DNA from 2 places in the Streptomyces sp. VTCC 41912 genome. Region 1 is predicted to be linked to the other one. Evidence: riboswitches for the same ligand, from Rfam matches in the RefSeq annotation. Region 1 holds a riboswitch; the other holds the start of a gene.
The links. A riboswitch is a leader RNA that binds a small molecule or an ion and turns the genes downstream of it on or off. The one in region 1 is predicted to bind magnesium.
Positions count from the first base shown of each region.

Region 2: another riboswitch for magnesium. It lies ahead of ACJ6WD_RS00285 (NRAMP family divalent metal transporter); the one in region 1 lies ahead of ACJ6WD_RS14510 (NRAMP family divalent metal transporter).

Region 1 covers NZ_JBJMAB010000008.1:92,574-97,450, forward strand. The annotation lists gene ACJ6WD_RS14505 (hypothetical protein) at 1-240, opposite strand, end outside; gene ACJ6WD_RS14510 (NRAMP family divalent metal transporter) at 343-1,986, opposite strand; M-box (ykoK) riboswitch at 2,293-2,466, opposite strand; gene ACJ6WD_RS14515 (SDR family NAD(P)-dependent oxidoreductase) at 2,603-3,136, shown strand; gene ACJ6WD_RS14520 (fasciclin domain-containing protein) at 3,487-4,146, opposite strand; gene ACJ6WD_RS14525 (molybdopterin-dependent oxidoreductase) at 4,198-4,877, opposite strand, start outside.
Region 2 covers NZ_JBJMAB010000001.1:57,357-62,233, forward strand. The annotation lists gene pls (epsilon-poly-L-lysine synthase Pls) at 1-1,012, opposite strand, end outside; gene ACJ6WD_RS00280 (DUF1345 domain-containing protein) at 1,461-2,240, opposite strand; M-box (ykoK) riboswitch at 2,393-2,563, shown strand; gene ACJ6WD_RS00285 (NRAMP family divalent metal transporter) at 2,862-4,517, shown strand; gene ACJ6WD_RS00290 (MgtC/SapB family protein) at 4,579-4,877, shown strand, end outside.

The DNA of each region.
Region 1 (4,877 bases):
CTGCTGGGCGAGGAGGTAGGCCAGGTGCACGCGCGGTTCGTACCTGGCGTGCGGGTCGCGGGGAAGGGGGCAGGTACTGGGGCCGTCGAGCAGGTACTCCCGCTCGGTGCCGTCCTTCAGGGCCAACTGCACCCGCGGGCAGATGTGGCCGGTGGGGCTCGGGTCAGGACGTTCGTCGGTGGCGTGGTGGCGCCGCCGGGCCGGTGCGGTGAGCTTGGTGAGGTGCGGAAGAAGGCGCATGGGTGCCCTCCCCTCTCCGTGAGGGGTCGGTGGGGTGGCGGCGGGCGGGGAGGTCCCGCCGCCACCCCGGCACGGGAGTGGTCGGTTGTCGACGTGCGGGGGTCAGTTGCCGAGGGCAACCTGGACGATCTTGATGACGACCAGGACCGCCGCGACCAGCAGGTAGGTGCGCAGGGCTCCCATACCGATCTTGCGGCCGGTGGACATGACGGGGCGGGTCAGCGTCTCCAGCGGCGGCATCCGCCACGAGTCGCGGCCGGTGCGGTCGATGGGGTCTTCCTTGGTGGCGGTGCGCCGGCGGGTGAAGGCGTAGCCGGCGGCCAGCACTCCGGCGACACCGCAGCCGGCCATGATGTCGAGGATGGCGGCCGCGCTGATGTCGGGGAAGAGCACCGAGGCGGTGAGGATGATCGACAGTGACACCAGGACGCCGACGACCGCCGCGGTGAAGGCGTTGGTCTTGGGCCCGTTCACCCACGGTCCGAGGACCTGCTTGTCGTTGCAGAGCAGCAGCAGGAAGACGGAGGCGGAGGGCAGCAGGACCCCGGCGAGGGTCTGCACGCCCTGGGTGAGCAGACCGAGCGGGGAGCCGGGGATGAGCACGATGGTGGCCGCGGCGGCGACGAGGCCGGCGTAGACGGCGTAGAAGCCCTTGGCGCCCTTGATGCCCCGGTGCAGGGAGTGCTTCATCCCGAACACGTCACCGATCGCGTACGCGGTGGACAGCGACACCGCGAACGCGCCGATGATCGAGGCGTCCAGCAGGGCGATCGCGAAGAGGACACCGGCGACCTTGCCGGCCTTGGCCGCGATGCCGTTGATCAGGCCCGCGGTGTCGGTGAAGTTGCCGAAGCCCTTCGTCCCGGCGAACGCGGCGGCGACCAGGCCCATCAGGGCGGCGGCGCCGATGACGACGACGGCGATGCCGATCCACAGGTCGACCTTCTCGTACTTCATGAAGCGCGGGGTGATGCGCTTGTCGATCACGTAGGACTGCTGGAAGAACAGCTGCCAGGGCGCCACGGTGGTGCCCACGATCCCGATGATCAGCAACATGACGGTGGCCAACTCGCCGCTGCCGCCGGGGATGACCGGGGTCACGAAGTCGTGGGCCATCTGCGACGTCTTGGGGTGGAGCAGGAAGTAGAGCGGGACCAGGAGGAGCGAGGCGGCGCACAGGGCGACGGCGATCCGCTCGAAGCGGCGGAAGGACCCGGTGAAGGCGGAAGCGATGATGACGGCCGCGGCCAGGATCACCGAGGCCGTCTTCGGCAGCCCCAGGTAGTCGGCGGCCATGGTGATGCCGATGAACTCGGTGACCAGCGTCAGGGCGTTGAGCAGGAACAGGTCGATGACACTGAACGCGCCCCAGAACTTCCCGAACCGCTCCAGGATCAGGCGCGCGTGCCCCACTCCGGTCACCGCGCCGAGACGCAGCACCATCTCCTGGTTGACGTACAGGACGGGGACGAGCAGGAGCAGGGTCCACAGCAACTGCGTGCCGTAGTTCTGTCCGGCCTGGCCGTACGTGGCGAAGGCGCCGGCGTCGTTGTCGCCGACCATCACGATCAGGCCGGGGCCGACTATCGCCAGCAACGTCTTGAGTTTGGCGGACAGGCCCCGGCGTTCGCCGGTGTCGTCGTGCTTGATGGTGCCGAGCGCACCGCGGATGTCGCCCACGTGCGCGTCGTCGAGGACTGCGCTGCGCGGTGCGGGAATGGTCTTGTCGCTGATCAGGCTGGTCATGGCGAGCCTCCCAATTCCCCCGTTGGGGAGCGGTGTTGAGGGCGCGCGGGAGCCGTCCCGTTGCGAGCGCGCAGCCCGGACACCCGGGACGGCGAAGGCCGTACGGGTGTCTGGGGCGTGGCGGCGCGTGCGCGTGGGAGAGGTGGTTACCGCGTACCGGAGGTCGAGAAGGACATGCGAATCCGGATGACGGGCCTACTGTGGCCCGGACTACTGCAACTGCAGTCCATGTCTCTCGCCTCCTCCCGGCCGGAGCGCACGTGGGCGCTGGACGACGCGGCAAGGAGCAGACCGGTCCCGATGACCGGTTCACCCCAACTCGTCAGAGCTTTGGCACTGCACGGCGTATTCCGCTTGTGGGGGAAGCCACTTGGGGTCACCCCTTAGGCCGGGGAGACCTGTCCTGAACCTGGGCGTCTCTCGACGTCGTCGGGTCAGTGGCCTGTGTCCGTGCAGACGCCTCACCGAACGAGGTGCCTTCTTCAAACCTCCAGAAGCATAACGGCATAGTTGCGAGATCACGCAACTGCTTGGCGAAGTCTTGACGCGCCTCGCCACGGAACCTGTTCAGGAAGGACGCTGGATCGTCGGGCGCATCCCGCTCCACGGTGGCCCCATGAGCGCTCACTCGGAGGCCGCCGTCGCGCTCGTCACCCGCGCCGTGCTGCCCGTCATGCGGGCCCAGCGCTCCGGGCACGTCCTCACCCTCTCCTCCCTCGCCGGAGCGGTCGGCGTCGACTTCTGCGTCGCCTGCTCGGCCGCCAAGTTCGGAGTCGAGGGCTTCATGGGATCCCTGCACCACGACGTCGCACCCTTCAACATCCACACCACCATCGTCGAGCCGGGCTTGTTCCGCACCGAACTCCTCGTGGACGCCTCCACCACCTACGCCGAGGGCTCCATCGACGACTACGCCGAGCGCACCGCCGCGACCGAGAAGGTCTGGGAATCCATGAACGGTGGGCAGAGCGGCGACCCCGCCAAGCTCGCCGACGCCCTGCTCAAGGTCGCCGACCTGCAAGCGCCCCCGCTGCGGTTCGTCGCCGGCGACGACTGCCTCCAGGCCGTCGAGACCAAGGCCAAGACACTCCTGGCACAGGTCGACGCCTCCCGAGCGCTGGGTTCCGGCCTGAACCACGACGACGCCTGAGCCCCGCGTCCACAACCACCGAGGAAAAGTCATGGAACACGTCACCCACCCCCCACCACGAAGGCCCCGGCCGAGCGCTTCACCGGCGATGTCTACCTCAACCTCGTCGAAGCCCCCGCGGAGCCCGCACGCCTGGCTGTCGGCCTGGTGCGCACCCCCGGCGCCCGCACCCACTGGCACTCCCACGCCAACGGCCAGCTCCTCTACGTCACCGACGGCGTCGGCCTGGTCGGCACCCGCGGGGCGTCATCGACCCCCGTGAACCGCACGTTGCTGTCTCCCACCCCTGCTGCGGCCGCCGTCCCCCGGGCGCCCCGGCATGCACCAGGGCACCCGTGCTCAGGCTCCGGTCAGCTCTTGGGCAGCAGGACGGTGTCGATGATGTAGACGGTGGCGTTGGCGGTCTGCACGTTGCCGCAGACGACCTTGGCGGAGCCGTCGACCGTGTAGTTCGCGCCGGAGCCGGACGTGGTGAGCTTGTTCTTCGCCAGCGTCTCGTACGAGCCGTCAGCGAGCTTGGCCGGGGCGAGCTTCTCGCCGACGACGTGGCCGGTGAGGACCTTGGTCAGCATCGCCTTGTCAGCCAGGACCTTGTCCAGCTGGGCCTTGGGGATCTTGTTGAAGGCGTCGTTGGTCGGTGCGAAGACGGTGATGTTCTTGGCGCTGTTGAGGGTGTCGACCAGGCCGGCCTTCGTGACGGCGGTGACCAGGGTGGACAGGGCCGGGTTGTGGGAGGCGGCGGTGGCGACCGGGTCCTTGGCCATGCCGTCGAAGCTGCCCTTGCCGTCCTTCGGGACGGCCGAGCAGGCCGGGCCGAAGGGCTTGGCCATGGTGTTCATGTCGCCGCCGGTGTCGCTGCCCTTGGTCGGCTTGGCCGCGGCAGAGGACGTGTCGGACGCCTTGTCCTTGCTCCCGGCGCCGTTGTCGCCGGAGCAGGCGGCCAGTGCGACCGGCAGCACGGCGGCGGCGGTCACGGCGAGGACGGTACGGCGGATACGCAGGGTGTTCACAGGGTTCTCCCAATGTCGTTGTGAGGTCGGTCTGTTGGGTGTGGGCGGTGGTCAGGTCACGGTGACCACCACCGAGTGCCAGCCGGAGGCGCCGTCCGGGGTGGGGCGGGCCCGTGCGTCGGTCTGGGTGTAGCCGGTGCGGTCGGTGGCGCGTACTTCGAGGGTGTGGGTGCCGGGCTTCGCGTCCCACTGCCACCACCACTGCCGCCAGGTGTCCACCGGGCCCTCGGCGGCCAGTTCGGCCTGGCGCCAGTCACCGCCGTCGACGCGGATCTCGACGCGGTCGATGCCTTTGTGTGGGGCCCAGGCCACGCCCGCCACGGCCACCGATCCGGCCTTGAGGGGCGCGAACGGTTTGGGGGTGTCGATGCGGGACTCGGTCTTGATCGGCGCCTCGGCCGCCCAGTCACGCTTGACCCAGTACGCGTCGTACGCGCCGAACGTCGTGAGCTCGATGTCCTGGATCCACTTGCAGGCCGAGACGTAGCCGAACAGGCCGGGGACGAGCATCCGGACGGGGAAGCCGTGCTCGAAGGGCAGCGGCTCGCCGTTCATCCCCACCGCCAGCAGGGCGTCCCGTCCGTCCAGGACCGTCTCGACCGGGGTGCCGATCGTCATGCCGTCGACGGAGCGCGCGACGAGCTGGTCGGCCGGGCCGCCCCGGGACGGCGGGCGCACACCGGCCTCGTGCAGCAGGTCGGCGAGCCGGACGCCGAGCCAACGGGCGGTCC
Region 2 (4,877 bases), on a different contig from region 1:
GGTCGACGACGGCGAGCTGCCAGCCCTTCAGGGGCAGGCCGATGCGGACCGGCTCGCCCGGCAGCAGGCGGGCGGCGCAGGCGACGACGGTGGTCTCGGTCGGGCCGTAGGTGTTCCACATCTCGCGGCCGGGTCCGGCGAAGCGGTCGACGAGCCCGGCCGGGCAGGATTCGCCGCCGACGATCAGCAGGCGGACCCGGCGCATCGCCTCGTCCGGCCAGAGCGCGGCGAGGGTGGGCACGGTGGAGACGACGGTGATGCCGCGCTCGACGAGCCAGGGGCCGAGTTCGTGGCCGGCCCGGACCAGCGCGCGGGGTGCGGGCACCAGGCAGGCGCCGTACCGCCAGGCGAGCCACATCTCCTCGCAGGAGGCGTCGAAGGCGACGGACAGCCCGGCCAGCACCCGGTCGCCGGGGCCCAACGGCCGGTCCTGGCAGAACAGGTCGGCCTCGGCGTCGACGAAGGCGGCGGCGGAGCGGTGGCTGACCGCCACGCCCTTGGGCGCGCCGGTCGAACCCGAAGTGAAGATGATCCAGGCGTCGTCCTGGGGGCCCGCGGAACGCGGGTCGCCGAGGGGCCGGGCCGGGCCGGGCAGCGGGCCGTCGGGGCCGAGGACGGCGCAGACGGCGGCCTCGCGGAAGACGGTGGCGGCCCGCTCGTCGGGGTCGTCGGCGTCGACCGGCACATACGCCGCTCCGCTGCGCAGGACGGCGAGGATGGACAGGTACAGCTCGGCGGTCCCGGAGGGGACGCGGACTCCGACCCGGTCGCCGGGACCGACGCCACGGTCCCTGAGCTGCCGTGCGCGGCGTTCGATCTCGATACACAGGTCGCGGTAGGTGAGCGCCTCGGAGCCCGTGTCCAGGGCGATCGCCTGGGGATGTGCGGCGGCGGTGGCATCGAGCACGTCGAGCAGGGTCCGCGGGGCCGGGGTGCCGGCGGTGCGGTACAGAGCCTGTTGGGGCGCTGGCTCGGACGGCTCGAAGGACGATTCGAGAAGGGGCGACGACATCGATATGCCTCTGTTCGGTGCCGGTGGGTGGATGACCCTCGGACGTTCGCCCCTAGAGATGTCGCTGCTCAGGCAGCGGGTTCGCCTGCCGGGCGGTCTGTTCCGCAATTCGAACGTGCTGTGAAAGCGGCCATCGGGCGCTTGGGCAGGCGGCACCGGGAAAGCGGCCGCGGCACCTGACCACGGCGTGGGAAAAAATTGACTCCGGCCGGGGATTGTTTTCGGCACCGCTTCCCCGCGCCGATAAAACCGCAGGTCAGGACCGTGATCCCGATCGGTCACGGGTCAACCGGTCAAGCCTTGTCTAAATGATTGCGCAACTGAGCACATATTCATCGACTTCTCACGCCGACCTCATCGCGGTGTCATGACACGGCCATACCCTCGCCGTGCGTCCGGTACACCCCGAGACACCCGCGGACGTCGACCAACGGGGCACCAGCGCGGCCTACTTGAGGATGTTCACGGCCCGGGCCACCACCAGGACGACGGTCAGCAGCGAGACCGCCGACTGCACCAGCATCAGCAGCTTCGCCCAGCGGGTCAGCGGCATCACGTCGGTGGGGCTGAAGGCGGTGGCGTTGGTGAACGACAGGTACAGGTAGTCGGCGAACTGCGGCTCCCAGTGCTCCGGGGCCAGCTCCGGCGTCGCCATCTGCGGGAAGAGGAAGTCCGGGTAGCGGCGCACCGCGTGGACCCGGGCGACCGGCCCGCCGCGGTCCCACTCCCAGTACCAGAGCGCGAAGACGATGACGTTGGTGGCCCAGATGCTGCCGCCGGTCGCCAGCAGCGGTCCGGCGTCGCCGCCCTCCGTGCCGCGGACCAGGCCGATCACCAGGTGCACCGCGGACCAGCCGTTCGCGGTGCTGATCATCGCGATCAGCGCCAGCCCCGCCCACCGGTAGAGCCACGAGACCCGCTCGATGCGGTACGGGTCGGCCAGCACCAGCACGAGCAGCAGCGCGATCTCCAGCCCCGGCAGCAGCCACTCCGGATGGATCGCCAACCGCTCCGGCAGCAGCCACTGCAACGCCGCCGCCAGCAGCACCGCGCACGTCGAGGGCCAGCGGGGCTCACCGCGGGTGACCCGCCGCCAGGCCGGGCGCAGCAGGTGCCCCGCCTCCGCCACCCCCGCGGCGGCGGGCGCCAGCAGCGCCTCGATGCGGTCCAACCGCTCGGCTTCGGTACCGGATTCGCCCGGCGTGCCGGGCTCGGGGTCCTGGGACATGCGGCTCATGCTCACCCGAGGTCGGCGCGGTGTCCAGCACGTCACAGCGGGGCGGCCGGGCGGTCCGCCGAGGGGTTAAGAGTCGGTCAAAAACTTGCACGATTGCGCAAGTATCCCTCGACTGGGTCTAGACTCCTAGAGGTTTGACGAAGCACGCACCTCGTTCGGTGAGGCGTCGTCACGGACACAGGCCACTGATCCCACCCGTCGAGAGACGCTCCGGATCAGGACAGGTCTCCCCGGCCCAAGGGGTGACTCCAAGTGGCTGCCCCACCCGGGGCTACGCCGTGACGTGCCAAAGCTCTGACGAGTGGGGGTGAGCCGGTCGACGGTGACCGGCCGCTCCTTGCCGGATCGACGACGGCGCGTCCCGTGCGCCCCGGCCGGAAGGAGGCGAGAGACATGGATTGCAGTAGTCCGGGCCATCATCGGCCCCACCTCCGCTTGCCCTCGCATTCTTCCGGCACGCGGTAGCCACCTTCCCTGCGCGGCCTCCCCGCCGCACCACGCCCCCGTACGGCCACCCGCCGACACGGGTCGCCGTGCTGCGCCCCCGCGCAGGGAAGACGGCTGCCTCGCGCCCCCAACACCTCCCCCGCCCGGGGGACTTGGGAGGTCGCCATGACCGAGACCACCGTCCGCGCCACGGCCCCGGCACCGCACCCCACCGCCGTGCTCGACGACGCGCACACCGGTGACATCCGCGGCGCGCTCGGCACCATCCGGCACGACGACACCGCCCCGCGCCGGGGCCTGTCCGCCAAGCTCAAGACCCTGCTCGCCGTCGTCGGCCCCGGCCTGATCGTGATGGTCGGCGACAACGACGCCGGCGCCTTCACCACCTACGGCCAGGCCGGCCAGAACTACGGCACCCACCTGCTGTGGACCCTGCTGCTGCTCGTCCCGGTGCTCTACGTCAACCAGGAGATGGTGCTCCGGCTCGGCGCCGTCACCGGAGTGGGGCACGCCCGGCTCATCCTGGAGCGGTTCGGGAAGTTCTGGGGCGCCTTCTCCGTCATCGACCTGTTCCTGCTCAACGCGCTGACGCTGGTCACGGAGTTCATCGGCATCACCCTGGCCGCCGGGTACCTGGGACTGCCCAAGGTCGGCGCGGTCCTGCTGGCCGCGGCCGTCATCATCGCCTCCGCCTTCACCGGGTCGTTCCGCAGGTTCGAACGGATCGCGATCGCCCTGTGCGCGGCGTCCCTGCTGCTCGTCCCGCTGTACTTCCTGGTCCACCCGTCCACCGGCCAGATGGCCCACGACTTCGTCGTCCCGCACCTGCCCGGCGGACCCGGCGGACCGTCCGCGGTGATGCTGCTGATCATCGGCATCGTCGGCACCACCGTCGCCCCCTGGCAGCTCTTCTTCCAGCAGTCCTACGTCATCGACAAGCGGATCACCCCGCGCTTCATGGGCTACGAGAAGGCCGACCTGTGGATCGGCATCGCCATCGTGGTGCTCGGCGCCGCCGCCCTGATGGGGTGCACCGCCGCCGCCTTCGCCGGCACCGCGGGCGAAGGAGCCTTCACCGACACCGCCGGCATCGCGCACGGCCTGGCCGCCCACGCCGGCAAGCTCGCCGGGGTGCTGTTCGCCGTCGCCCTGCTGGACGCCTCGATCATCGGCGCCTTCGCGGTGTCGCTGTCCACCGCGTACGCCATCGGCGACGTCTTCGGCATCCGGCACTCCCTGCACCGCGGCGTCGGCGGCGCCAAGGGCTTCTACGCCGTCTACGCGGGTCTGGTCGCCGCGGCCGCCACGATCGTGCTGATCCCCGGGTCGCCGCTGGGCCTGCTCACCGAGGGCGTGCAGACCCTGGCCGGGGTGCTGCTGCCGTCCGCCTCCGTCTTCCTGCTGCTCCTGTGCAACGACCGGGCGGTGCTCGGCCCGTGGGTCAACGGCCCCCGCACCAACGCCTTCACCGCCGCCGTCGTCGGCGTCCTGGTCACCCTCTCGGTGATCCTCACCGCCGCGGTGCTCTTCCCGGACATCGACGCGGGCAGCATCCTCACGCTCATGGCGGGCTGCGGCGCGGCCGGGGTGCTGGCGCTCGGGTACGCGGAACTGCGGCGGCGCCGCAAGGGCTGGGCGCGCGGCAGGCGTCCGGTGGACCGCGCCGGCCGCGAGGACTGGCGGATGCCGCCCCTGGCGGAGCTGACCCGGCCGGTGCTCTCCACCGGGCACAAGATCGGCCTGACCGCGCTGCGGACGTACCTGCTGCTCGCCATGGTCCTGGTCGTCATCAAGCTCGTCCAAGTGGCGCTCGGCCAGTGAGGTTTCCGGCCCGCCGCCGGCACCCGTCCCCCACCCTATCCGTTCCCGAGGAGGTGCTCCCATGCACACCCTGACCGTCGTCGACTTCCTCGTCCGACTCGCCACCGGCGTGGCCTGCGGAGCGCTCATCGGTGTCGAGCGCCAGTGGCGCGCCAGGATGGCGGGACTGCGCACCAACGCCCTGGTCGCGGCCGGGGCCACGCTCTTCGTCCTCTACAGCACCGCCGTCGGGGACTCCGGCAGCCCCACCCGCGTCGCCTCGTACGTGGTCTCCGGCATCGGCTTCCTCGGCGGCGGGGTGATCCTGCGCGACGGGGCGGGGGTGCGCGGCCTGAACACCGCCGCCACCCTGTGGTGTTC